4 regions of the Pradoshia sp. Z5_111 genome follow, and region 2 is predicted to be linked to each of the others. Evidence: riboswitches for the same ligand, from Rfam matches in the RefSeq annotation. Region 2 holds a riboswitch; each other region holds the start of a gene.
What was found. Region 2 has a riboswitch for S-adenosylmethionine ahead of AC4D4A_RS09175 (methionine ABC transporter ATP-binding protein). Riboswitches for the same ligand answer to the same signal wherever they lie in the genome.
Positions count from the first base shown of each region.

Region 1: another riboswitch for S-adenosylmethionine. It lies ahead of AC4D4A_RS12030 (methionine biosynthesis PLP-dependent protein); the one in region 2 lies ahead of AC4D4A_RS09175 (methionine ABC transporter ATP-binding protein).
Region 3: another riboswitch for S-adenosylmethionine. It lies ahead of AC4D4A_RS04550 (O-acetylhomoserine aminocarboxypropyltransferase/cysteine synthase family protein); the one in region 2 lies ahead of AC4D4A_RS09175 (methionine ABC transporter ATP-binding protein).
Region 4: another riboswitch for S-adenosylmethionine. It lies ahead of AC4D4A_RS01220 (bifunctional homocysteine S-methyltransferase/methylenetetrahydrofolate reductase); the one in region 2 lies ahead of AC4D4A_RS09175 (methionine ABC transporter ATP-binding protein).

Region 1 is NZ_JBZCPQ010000005.1:116,279-119,398, reverse strand. Features, by position in the region: gene AC4D4A_RS12035 (ABC transporter ATP-binding protein) at 1-582, opposite strand, end outside; gene AC4D4A_RS12030 (methionine biosynthesis PLP-dependent protein) at 713-1,813, opposite strand; SAM riboswitch class I at 1,999-2,103, opposite strand; gene AC4D4A_RS12025 (M42 family metallopeptidase) at 2,237-3,120, shown strand, end outside.
Region 2 is NZ_JBZCPQ010000003.1:444,892-448,011, reverse strand. Features, by position in the region: gene AC4D4A_RS09180 (pyridoxal phosphate-dependent aminotransferase) at 13-1,179, opposite strand; SAM riboswitch class I at 1,689-1,793, shown strand; gene AC4D4A_RS09175 (methionine ABC transporter ATP-binding protein) at 1,875-2,888, shown strand; gene AC4D4A_RS09170 (methionine ABC transporter permease) at 2,878-3,120, shown strand, end outside.
Region 3 is NZ_JBZCPQ010000002.1:33,150-36,269, reverse strand. Features, by position in the region: gene AC4D4A_RS04560 (toprim domain-containing protein) at 48-443, shown strand; gene AC4D4A_RS04555 (thioredoxin family protein) at 418-699, shown strand; SAM riboswitch class I at 985-1,093, shown strand; gene AC4D4A_RS04550 (O-acetylhomoserine aminocarboxypropyltransferase/cysteine synthase family protein) at 1,181-2,500, shown strand; SAM riboswitch class I at 2,596-2,708, shown strand; gene AC4D4A_RS04545 (methionine ABC transporter ATP-binding protein) at 2,822-3,120, shown strand, end outside.
Region 4 is NZ_JBZCPQ010000001.1:218,905-222,024, reverse strand. Features, by position in the region: gene AC4D4A_RS01220 (bifunctional homocysteine S-methyltransferase/methylenetetrahydrofolate reductase) at 1-1,665, opposite strand, end outside; SAM riboswitch class I at 1,760-1,861, opposite strand; gene AC4D4A_RS01215 (class I SAM-dependent DNA methyltransferase) at 1,986-2,582, shown strand; gene AC4D4A_RS01210 (hypothetical protein) at 2,791-2,949, opposite strand.

The sequences.
Region 1 (3,120 bases), on a different contig from region 2:
GGAATAAAAAATAGTTTTCCCCTCACTTGCCAGCAGACCCAGTAATTCTTTGATGATCATAACGCTATTTGCGTCGAGGCCGCTTAACGGTTCATCTAAAAATAAAATATCTGGATTATGAAGAAGGCTTGAAATTAACAGAACCTTTTGCTTCATCCCTTTTGAATAACTATTTATTCGTGAATCATACATTTCTTCAATGTTTAATAGCCTCATTAATTTAAAAGCCTTCTGGTCAGCCTGCTCATAAGACAAACCATATAGCTCGCCTATAAAAGTCAAATATTCTCGTGCAGTCAATACATCATATAAATCCGCCAATTCAGGCACATAGCCAATTCTATTTTTATAGGTGATCCTATCCTCAGAAAGCTCTTTATCAAAGATCTTCACTGAGCCTGTATAGTCTGTAAGGAGTCCGAGTAATATTTTAACCGTTGTTGTTTTTCCTGCCCCATTGGGACCTATATATCCGATAATTTGTCCCTTGTTTACATTAAGATTAATTCCTCGAAGAACTTCTTTCGACCCATAATGCATTTGAAGATTACTAATAGAAATCACCTGTTCAGCCATTTTCATTCTCCCCAAAGACCCATTTTGGTTTAGTATAACAAAACGGGTCTTTAATTTACATAATTTTCCGATTTATCCTTTTCAGGTATTACTTCTGGAATGCTTCATGATGCACCTAAATGCCTGTAAAGTTAACCTAAATCGATAATGATTCAAAAGCTTGAATAAGATCATCAATCAAATCATCTGCATGCTCAATCCCAACAGAATAGCGCAGCAAACAATTACAGACCCCATTTTGTGTCCGCACTTCCTCAGGGATATCCGCATGTGTTTGTGTAGCAGGGTATGTCATTAAGCTTTCTACTCCACCCAGACTTTCAGCAAAGGATATGATTTGAAGGCTTTTTAAAAATGGATTGACCCATTCCTCTGATTTTAGCCGGAACGATATCATCCCCCCTTTACCAGGATAAAGGACATCTGTCACTTCTTCTCTTTCTCTTAAAAATCTGCTGATTTTCTTAGCATTTTCCTCATGCTGCCTCATCCGTAGGCTCAATGTTTTCATTCCTCTCATCACAAGCCAGGAGTCAAATGGGGGCAGCACGGCTCCTGTGGCATTTTGATATTCCTCTAAAAGCGCACCAACCTCTGCACTCTTTGAGACAATTAAACCTGCCAACACATCATTATGTCCTGCTAAATATTTGGTGGCACTGTGGACAACAATATCTGCTCCCTGCTCAATCGGTCTTTGTAAAATGGGTGTATAAAACGTATTATCTACGATGAGCAGTAGATTGTTAGATTGGGTCAATTGAGCAATTTCTTTAATATCCATTTCCTGCATAAGCGGATTTGTCGGAGTCTCTATAAAGAAGGCCTTCGTATTTTCCGTAATGGATTCAGCAAAATCTTCATATGTTTGGCAATAGGTAAACTTGATGCCATATGTCTTCCATATTTGTTCAAATAACCGGTAGGTCCCTCCATAAAGATCAGCAGAGACGGCTATTTCATCGCCTGGAGAAAATAAGCATAGCAATGAGTGAATGGCAGCCATGCCTGAACTATAGGCAAATCCCTGTTCACCACCCTCTAGCTCGGCAATTGCTTCCTCTAATAATTTTCTGGTTGGGTTCCCTGTTCTTATGTAATCAAACCCTGTTGATTCCCCTATTCCGTTATGGCGATAGGCTGTGGAAAAATAAACTGGCGGATTAACAGTACCTGTTTGTGTTTCACTTCGATTGCCTATTTGAGCTAAGAGTGTTTCAATTTTAACTGTTGTCATATGTATGACTCCTCTCTCTTTATTAATCCCCAAAATACAGTTATTCTGATTTACCTTCGTCCGGCTCTTATACACCATCATATGTTGCGAATTTCCTCAATCTGCTCATTTTGCCAGTGAATGAAAAATAGGCTTATAAACGAAAAAAGTCTTCAAGAAGAAGACTTTTCATTAAAATGAGCTCCTTCTTATCGGCCAGGAATGATTCTTCCTGCAGGAATTAGCACCTTTCCATATTGGCGGTTGCTGAGATTTCACAGGGCCTGTCCCTCCATCTCTCTTGATAAGATTTTTCAGAATATTTATTTAACTATAAATTTACAGTCCCACTGCTAAAAAAGCAAGTTATTTCTGCCTTTATTGTCCAACTTTTTAACAAAGGTATATAATAAATCTATCCATAAAAAGGAGTGATTCGAAACCATGAAAGCCAATGGTCAGGAAATTTTCCAGTACATAAAAAACCTTGTATCCATTCCAAGTCCGAGCGGCTATACAACGGAAGTGATTGATCATGTAGCAAAGTTTTTACAATCTCAAGGAATACCTGCAGTAAAAACAAATAAAGGTGCCCTATTGGCAACAATCAAGGGGCAGGATGATACAAAGCACCGTTTTCTAACAGCCCATGTAGACACATTAGGTGCTATGGTGAAAGAAATCAAACCAAGCGGACGTTTAAAATTATCAATGATCGGCGGATTTCGCTGGAATTCTGTGGAGGGCGAATATTGTAAAATCCATACTTCTGAAGGGAAAACGTATACAGGGACAATACTATTAAACCAAACCTCAGTCCATGTTTATCAGAAAATGGGGGATATTAAACGCGAGGATGCAACGATTGAAGTTCGAATTGATGCTGTGACTAAAAGCAAGACGGATACAGAAGGTTTGGGTATTTCCGTAGGTGATTTTGTTTCCTTCGAGCCACGCGTTGAATTGACAGACAATGGATTTATTAAATCCCGTCATTTAGATGATAAAGCGAGTGTCGGCATTTTAATGTACATCATTAAACAGCTAAAAGAAGAAGGTATCACTCTTCCCTATACAACTCATTTCTTAATTTCAAATAACGAAGAAATTGGCTATGGCGGAAACTCCAATATTCCTGCTGAAACCGTTGAATACCTAGCTGTAGATATGGGAGCCATTGGGGATGGACAATCTACGGATGAATACAGTGTTTCCATTTGTGCGAAAGATTCAAGCGGCCCCTATCATTATGGCCTTCGTCAGCATTTAGTCGCGTTAGCAAAGCAGCACAAGATTGATTACCGTGTAGATATATATCCTTTCTACGG
Region 2 (3,120 bases):
TACGGCATTTGTTTAAGTAAATATGCCTAGCTTTCCAATACGTTCTATTGCTTCTATTAGCCGGTCTTCGTCTACTAATAAGCCGACACGAATATAGCCTTCTCCGTATTCACCAAAGCCTTTTCCTGCTGCAACGGCTACATCTGCTTTTTCAAGCAAATAATCAGCGAAGCTTTCGCTCTTAAAGCCGTCCGGTACAGGAAGCCAAGCAAAGAATGATCCAGTTGGTGCTTCGACTTTCCAGCCGATTTTATTGCAAGCGTCAATGAGGGAGTTTCGTCGTCGTTCATAGCGATCTATAAGCTCTTCTACGCAGGATTGCTCACCTGTCAAGGCTGCGATTGCTGCTCTTTGTACAGCCGGGAAGAGGCTGACGTAAAGATGATCTTGAATGAGATTGAGTGCTTCGATGATATCTGGATTTCCGATAGCAAAGCCCACGCGCCAGCCTGCCATATTGTAAGTTTTCGAGAGTGTGTACATTTCAATGCCGACTTCTTTTGCACCTTCCGTTTCAAGAAAACTGATAGGTTTTTGTCCATCAAAGCCAATAGCTCCATAGGCAAAATCATGAAGTACGGTAATGTTGTTTTCTTTTGCAAATGATACTGTTTTTTCAAAAAAGGCATGATCGGCGGTAGCTCCAGTCGGATTATTTGGGTAGTTTAAATACATTAGCTTTGCATGGGTCCTTTGTTCTAAAGGAATGCTTTTATAATCCGGCAAAAATTGATTATCTTTTGTTAGTGGAAAAGTTTCATAGTTTACGTTTGCTAACACGGCTCCTGATAAATAGTCGGGATAGCCTGGGTCTGGCAAGAGCATTAGCTCACCATCGTTGAGCAAGCACATTGGTAGTTCAACTAGCCCGGCCTTCGTTCCAAAAAGGATGGCAACTTCAGTTTCAGGGTCAACCTCGACGCCGTAATGCTTTTGATAAAATTGTGCCGCAGCTTCTTTCAATTCATCCAAACCTCGAAATGGAGAATATTTGTGAGTTTGTGCATCTTCAGCCGCTACTTGCAGGGCTTTGACAATATGCCTGGGAGTAGGTTGATCAGGATTCCCTTGTCCTAGGTTAATAATATCTCTTCCTTCAGCTATAGCGCTGTTAACTTTTTGGACAAGTGTTGCAAAAAATTGGACTGGCAGTTTTTTTAAGCGCTCTGAATATGTCATATAATTCACCTTTGCGACGAGAGAATAGTTTTGAATATTTAAATAATATGTAAAATTCTATAACCTTTTTTTAGAAATGTCTATAGTGAGGTGAAAGATTTTGAGAATAGCGGTAGTAAATGGTTATTAGATTTGCTGAGTCATAGATTATGGGGAAACGTTTGATGGTCCTTTGGGAAGTGATTGTATTTTTGAAATAGAGAATATGGGGCCGACTATGCCTTAAATGAGCTTGTTCGATTGGCAGATGAAAATGTTGAGCGAACGAAAGTATTATTCAATCGTCTTGCGAAAATATAGAGTGTGAATATTGTCGTTAATTCGGTTGCCACGAAGAAGAATGGGAAGTATTTTTCATACGATGTAGTGGACAAGGTTCGAGAAATTTTTTTGGAATATTTTTTAGATATTGCAATAAAGAAAGCGACTGAAGATTATATATTAAAAAGTTTTTTGTTGACAGACTATTCTGAAGTCTGTAATATCATAAACAAATCAAATAAAGCTAAAACTTATCGAGAGTGACCGAGGGACTAGGCCCTATGACGTCCGGCAACCCCCTTATAGGGAAGGTGCCAATTCCTGCAGAATGTATACATTCTGAAAGATAAGTCGAGATAGATGTATTTCGATGCCCCTTTCAGATGAGAGGGGCATTTTTGTTTCAAAAAATGTGTAGAGACAGAGGGCGGCATATGATAAAAATTCAGAATCTTAATAAGATTTACAAAAATAAAAGCGGCGTAGTAAATGGAGTTGATAATGTTTCCTTAACCATTCAAAAAGGGGAGATATTTGGGATTGTTGGGTACTCAGGAGCAGGTAAAAGCTCGCTGCTTCGCTGTATTAATTTGTTGGAGCGTCCAACATCGGGCAATATCACAGTTGATGGAGTTGACTTGACTAAGCTGAGAAGCAAGCAATTGCGTCATGCACGCTTGAAAATCGGGATGATTTTTCAGCACTTTTATCTTATTAGCCAGAAAACGGTTTTTGAAAATATAGCTTTTTCTTTAAAGGCAGCAAAAGTTCCACGGACTCAAATACAAGAACGGGTAGAAGAGCTGTTGAAAATGGTTGGATTAGCCGAAAAACGTGATGTGTACCCTTCACAGCTAAGTGGAGGACAGAAGCAGCGTGTAGCAATTGCGAGGGCATTAGCGAATAATCCGACAGTACTCCTTTGTGATGAGGCCACCTCAGCTTTAGATCCGACAACAACGAAGTCCATACTGAATTTGTTGAAAAAAATCAATAAGGAGCTAAATATTACGATTGTTTTGATTACGCATGAGATGAATGTGGTCAAGGAAATATGTAATCGCATGGCGATTATGCAGGAAGGCAAGGTCATTGAGGAAGGCTCGGTGTATGATATTTTTGCTAAACCTCATGCAGATATTACGAAGGAATTCATCAACAGTGTTGTTTCTTTTGAAATACCGGATTCTATTTACCAAAGCTGCAAGGGTCCGATTGTAAAGGTGACGTTCAGGGGTACGGTTGCTGGTGAGGGAGTCATATCGGATATGCTTCAGCAATTTAATGTAAAAGGCAATTTTCTTCATGGTTCAATTGAATATATTCAGGAATTGCCTTTAGGTATTTTTATCATGGAGCTTCGCGGACAGAAGGAAGAGATTAATAATGCGATCTCTTATATAGAAAGTCGAGAGGCAGAAGTGGAGGTGTTCCATCATGGGCTTTGATTTCAACCACTTTATAGAGCTTATCCCTGAAATTAACACAGCATTTTTGCAGACGATTTACATGATTGCTATTTCGTTAGCTGTCGCAATTGTGATTGGTTTGCCAGTCGGAATTCTATTATATGTGACGGAGAAGGGTTTATTTTGGGAAAACAAAACGGTTCAGAGGATCTTAGGATTCGTCGTCAATTTGGTCCGATCTATTCCATTTATAATTTTGTTGGTTGCTCTT
Region 3 (3,120 bases), on a different contig from region 2:
TTGTCCAATCACATAGAACGTACTCTCCTAATAAAAGGTGATCAATCATGCGGGATGCTCAAAGTGAGAAAGTGATAATTGTGGAAGGTTCTACCGACCGCCAAAAAATACAATCTGTACTTAATGAACCTGTCGATATAAGATGTACAAATGGAACCATCAGTTTATCGAAACTGGATGAATTAGTCGACGAACTTGAACAGAGAGATGTGTATATTTTGGCTGATGCCGATGAATCTGGAGAAAAGCTGAGAAAACAGTTAAGACGAGAGATGCCAAATGCATCTCACATATATATTGATCGTACATACCGTGAAGTAGCAAACGCGCCAAGATACCATCTAGCAATGGTTCTTTTGGCAGCCAATATAGATGTGAAAGCCGAATTTTTAAAACAAATGAAGGATGTAATAAAAAATGAACAATCAAACCACGATAAATAAAGCAATCTACACATTTACCCCTCTTTGCGGAACGTGTCAATTAGCAGGCAAGATGCTTGATATTGCAAAGGAAGTCCTCCCCAATGCCTCTTTGGAAAAAGTCAATCTTAACTATGCTAAGGAACTTGCAGAAGAATATCAAATTCAAAGTGTACCATGCCTCATTTTAATCAAGGATAACCAGCCAATCGATAAAATCTATGCCTTCCACTCAGTTCCCTATCTTGTAGATCAATTAAAGAGAATTACAGAATAAGAGCAGTTTATTTCTCAGGAAATATGTCGATACAATATTTAACTAGAATCTCTTAAAGGTGCTGTTTTTATCTTACGCTGTCTATGTCAGAAGTTTTAATAGATTGTAGAATTCTCCCCAATAGCCTGTAATATAACTAATCAGACGTTTACTGAGTGGCTAACTGCAGGCGGATTTTTATAAAATATAGCAAAGGTAAGCCTCTTGATATATAATTAAAAATTCAGAATAATCAGTTGACTCAAATTTCCCCATATGCTATAGTTTTAACAACTTAATACTTGGTTCTTATCAAGAGAGGTGGAGGGACTGGCCCGTTGAAGCCCGGCAACCGGTATTTTTATAATACACGGTGCCAATTCCTGCGGATACAAATAAATCCGGGAGATAAGGAGAGATGGAAAATGCCTGCCTCTTCTTATATGAAGAGGTTTTTTCATTTACTCACTTCTCTACTTAAAATGAAATGGAGAGATGTAGAATGGCAAATGAAGAAAAGAAGTATCGGTTTGAAACAGTAGGTATACACGGAGGATTGCAGCAGGATTCGGTAACTGGAGCGAGAAGCGTGCCGATTTACCAGACGAATGCTTATTTATTTAAAGACACAGATCATGCTGCGGATTTATTTGGATTAGCTGAATCTGGCTATATTTATACTAGAATTCATAATCCCACTTCAAGTGTATTCGAAGAACGCATAGCCGAATTAGAAGGTGGCATTGGAGCTTTAGCTGTTTCAAGTGGTGCTGCAGCTATAACACTCTCCATTCTAAATATTGCGGGAGCAGGTGATGAAATTATCTCTGCATCCACTCTATATGGCGGAACCTACAATTTATTTGCCAATACTCTTCCTAAGTATGGTATTAACGTAAGGTTCGTGGATCCAAGTGATCCAGAAAATTTTAGAGAAGCGATTACTTCAAAGACCAAAGCTATTTTTGGAGAAACGATTGGAAATCCAAGCCTGCAGGTTCTTGATATTGAACGGGTGGCGGAAATTGCTCATGAAGCTGGAATTCCATTAATCATTGATAATACATTTGCTACTCCTTATTTATCACGTCCGATTGAGTTTGGAGCGGATATCGTCGTACACTCAGCTACGAAATGGCTGCTTGGAAATGGAACCACATTAGGTGGGGTCATAGTCGATGGAGGGAAGTTTGACTGGAATTCATCTAAATTTCCGGGCTTTACAGAACCGGATCCAAGTTATCATGATCTGATTTACAGTGAAGCAATTGGTGCAGCAGCATTTATTGTGAAGGCTAGAGTTCAGCTGTTGAGAGATTTAGGTCCTTCCTTAAGCCCGTACAATGCCTTTCAATTTATTCTCGGATTGGAAACTCTGCATGTGAGGATGAAGGAGCATATAGCCAATACGAGATTAATAGTTGATTATTTAAAACAGCATCCGGCTGTATCATGGGTCTTGTATCCAGGAGATTCAGATCACCCTGATTACGAAAAAACGAAGAAATATTTACCCAAAGGTGCTGGAGCAGTCGTTGTTTTTGGAATAAAGGGTGGACGCGAGGCAGGTAAAAAACTGATTGATTCCGTTGAACTGTGGTCCCATGTGGCCAATGTGGGGGATGCAAAGAGCTTAATTATCCATCCGGCAAGCACGACTCATCAGCAATTAAGTGAAGAGGGATTAAAAGCATCTGGTGTGCAGGAGGATTTAATCAGACTGTCTGTTGGAATTGAAAATGCAGAAGATCTAATTGAAGAATTGGAGCTTGCTATTGAAAAAGCAACAGGTATAGCTTCCGCTGAGGCGGCTGTGAAATAACATATTGAATATGCTATGCAGACTTTGGTGTTGACAGTTCTTTCTTTAACATGATAGGATAGCAGACAGTTAGAATTAATTGAATAGTTTATGTACTCTTATCAAGAGCGGTGGAGGGATTGTGCCCTTTGAAGCCCGGCAACCGGCAATCATTTATGATTGAAAAGGTGCCAATTCACACAGGATAATAGATCCTGGGAGATGAGAGAAAGGAACATGTTATAAATTAATCATGCCTTTCTGCCTCCGCAGAAAGGCATTTTTGTTTAACTGAAGTTATTCTTTAATTATAGGTTGATAGAAAGAGCAGGTGAACTTTTCATGATTACATTACGTGATGTATCGAAGACCTTCTCAGGAACATTTAAACGTTCATCAGCTGTCAAAGCAGTGGATCAAGTCTCATTGTCTATTGAAAAGGGCGAGATCTTTGGAATTATCGGGTACAGCGGTGCGGGAAAAAGTACTCTCATTAGAATGCTGAACGGTTTAGAGAAGCCAACAGAAGGAAGTGTCTTGGTGGCAGGCAAAGATATGGCTGCTATAAAGGGCGCTGAATTAAGAAAAGCCAGAATGGAAATAAGTATGATTTTCCAACACTTTAATCTCCTCTGGTCAAG
Region 4 (3,120 bases), on a different contig from region 2:
TTCCATCGCCTCTCTAACATGAACCGGCAAGGAAATACCGGGGACTTCATTATGTAAAAACTCTGCATTCCGGTGACTCGTTAAAGGCATAATGCCAATAAAAATCGGCTTTGTTATATGCCTGGTTGCCGCGTATACTTCTTCTAATTTTTCAATACTAAACACGGGCTGCGTTAAGAAGTAATCAGCTCCAGCCTGAATTTTCTTTTCCATTCGCTGTACGGCTTTATCTATGTACTTTACATTTGGATTCAAGGCAGCTGCGATATCGAAATTTGCCCGGTTGCCCAACGATTTTCCAGAATAAGAGCGCCCCTCATTCAATTGCTTAATCAATGAAATCAGGTCCATGGAAGAAAGATCATATACGGAAGTTGCGCCCGGAAAATCACCAATTTTCGAAGGATCCCCAGTCACTACCAACACCTCTGATAATCCAAGGGAATGCATGCCCATTAAATGAGACTGCAAGCCAATCAGATTATGATCCCGACAAGTTAAGTGAACTAGAGGCACCGTATTTAATTTTGATTGTAAAATCGACGCTACCGCAAGATTGGATATTCTCGGTGATGCCAATGAATTATCCGCAAGTGTAATCGCATCAGCACCTGAATCTAATAGATAGCGACTTCCTATTAAAAAATCCTCCAGGCCGAACGTCTTTGGAGGGTCCAGCTCCACGATCACCGTCGTTTGTTTTTTTGCCTTACCTGAAATTGTATCTGGACCTTTTCGTTTATATTGAATGATTTCATATGATATAGGCTGATGCTTCGGCTTGGCTACAAAATCCTTCACCTTTACAGGGTGAAGATCTTCGATTCCTTTACGAATGGCCTGAATATGGGCAGGAGTTGTACCACAGCATCCACCTAACAGCCGGACCCCCTGCTTCACAAGCTGCCTTGAACTATTAATGAAATAATCCGCTTCTGTCGAATAGACATATCTTCCATCTGATAAATCAGGTAAGCTGGCATTTGGATAGGCCGCATAATAGGTATCCTCTAACACAGGTACTTCTTCGTAAGAGCGAATCATATGATAAGGCCCCATCCGACAATTGATGCCTACCACATCGGCGCCTGTTTTTTTCATTAGAGAAAACGCCTCACTGACATGCATTCCATTTTGCAAAAGGCCTGTTTCATGCAGAGATATATTCGCGATAAGAGGAAGATTACTCATTTTTCTGGCCGACTCTATTACCGTTAATAATTCGTCTAAATCATAATAGGTTTCAAGTAAAATGCCATCCGGCTTTTCTTCTAATAAAGCGGTCAGCTGTTCGTCGAAATATCCCTTAATTTCCGTTAGTGTTAATTCTGATTTCCTGAAGCTCCGCAAGCCGCCAATCGTCCCGATAACAAATGTATTTGGATCAGCAGCAGCTTTCGCAATTTTCATTCCGGCTCTATTAATTTGAGAAACTTCCCTTTCAAGGCCATAGCGCTTTAATTTATGAAAATTTGCACCGAATGTATTCGATTGAATCACATCAGCACCAGCCTCAATATAACTTCTATGCATCTTTTTGATCTGATTGGGGTTTGTCAAATTAAGCTCTTCAAAGCAACTATCAATTCCAAATGAATATAAAAGTGTTCCACTCGCTCCATCTGCGACGAGAATTTTTTCATTTAACGTTTCCAAGAGTTTCACTGTCTTTCCCCCTAATTAGTTGGTTAATCTCTCTGATGAGGAAAACAGACTAATAGAAAAGAGCTTTCATCATGAAAGCCCTCTTTCCTAAGGTCTCTCATCTCTCAAGCATTGCTTGCTGGATTTAGCACCTTGGATCACCATCCAGGTTGCTGAGATTTCAACGGGCCAGTCCCTCCATCTCTCTAGATAAGAATATGAAATTATATATTTACTTAATTTACTATAAATTTTCAGTTATTTCAATCTATTTTGATAATTAATCCAAAAGAGTTAACGATTTAGTATTTTGGGTATGTATGGGGTAGGAGTGATGTTAAATGAAGGAAATAATAACGAATCAGTTTAAAAATCCAACTGGTGTCCTCGGAAAGATTGCAGGTAAAATAATGGCCTACGAAAATGAGGAATTATATGAATGGACATTTGATCAATTGTCTATTACCCCAAATGACACAATGCTTGAAGTTGGTTTTGGTCCGGGTGAAGGAATGCATACGCTTTTTAAGAAGCACCCTACCGTTCAAATTGATGGTGTCGATCCATCAGAAGAAATGGTGAACAATGCAAGCAAGCGTAATCAAGAACAACTCAAACGCAATCAGCTTCGTTTATTCAATGGAACTGTTCTCGAGATTCAGAGTCCAATGGTGTACGATAAAATATTCAGTGTAAATAGTTATCCATTATGGGAAAATCAAGAGGCTTGTATTCAAAAAATACATTCTTTATTAAAAGAGAATGGAAAACTGACTATAACCGTACAGCCAAGGCAGGAAGAAGCAACTGAAGAACAGGCTTATGCCTTTGCTGATGAGATTAAAGAGGTTCTAAACAAAACAGGCTTTAAATCTATTAAGGTTCAAACAAAACCGCTCAAACCGTGCTTATCTATTAATGTCACAGCCATCAAATAGACTTTTTTGTGAGTATTAGAAGTTCCAATCAAGCCTATGCCACTCTTTCTATCTGACCCTTTTGAAACAATAAAAACCATAAGCTGCTCCATCAGTTTTGATTGAATTTCTATTATTTAGGGTATATTATAAACATATAGACATATATTAAAAACCAGAGAGCTGGATACTCCCTGGTACAACTAATAGCGAGTGGTATGCAAATAGCTTAATTCTTAGAGGAACCACCCTTATGCTTTGGTCGGCGCGGGGTGGTTTTTCGTTTGCCCTTTAGCCGAAGATTGGCGAATCGCGTGGCGATGCCGGCAGCAAGGGTCGTGAAAAAGATCATTGCTACATCTTTTGCCAGAGCTATTAGAAAATCCATACGTATATCACCTCCCTTCTCCTTTATATAAGGAAAAGAAGGTGCATACCACCCGCACCAAGTAGTTGTATGAAAATTATACCATATATGTTATTGATAACATAATGACCCTGTTGGTCTTTTTAAGGGAATTAAATATCCTTAATCCTTGCTAATGAATCCCTTTTATTT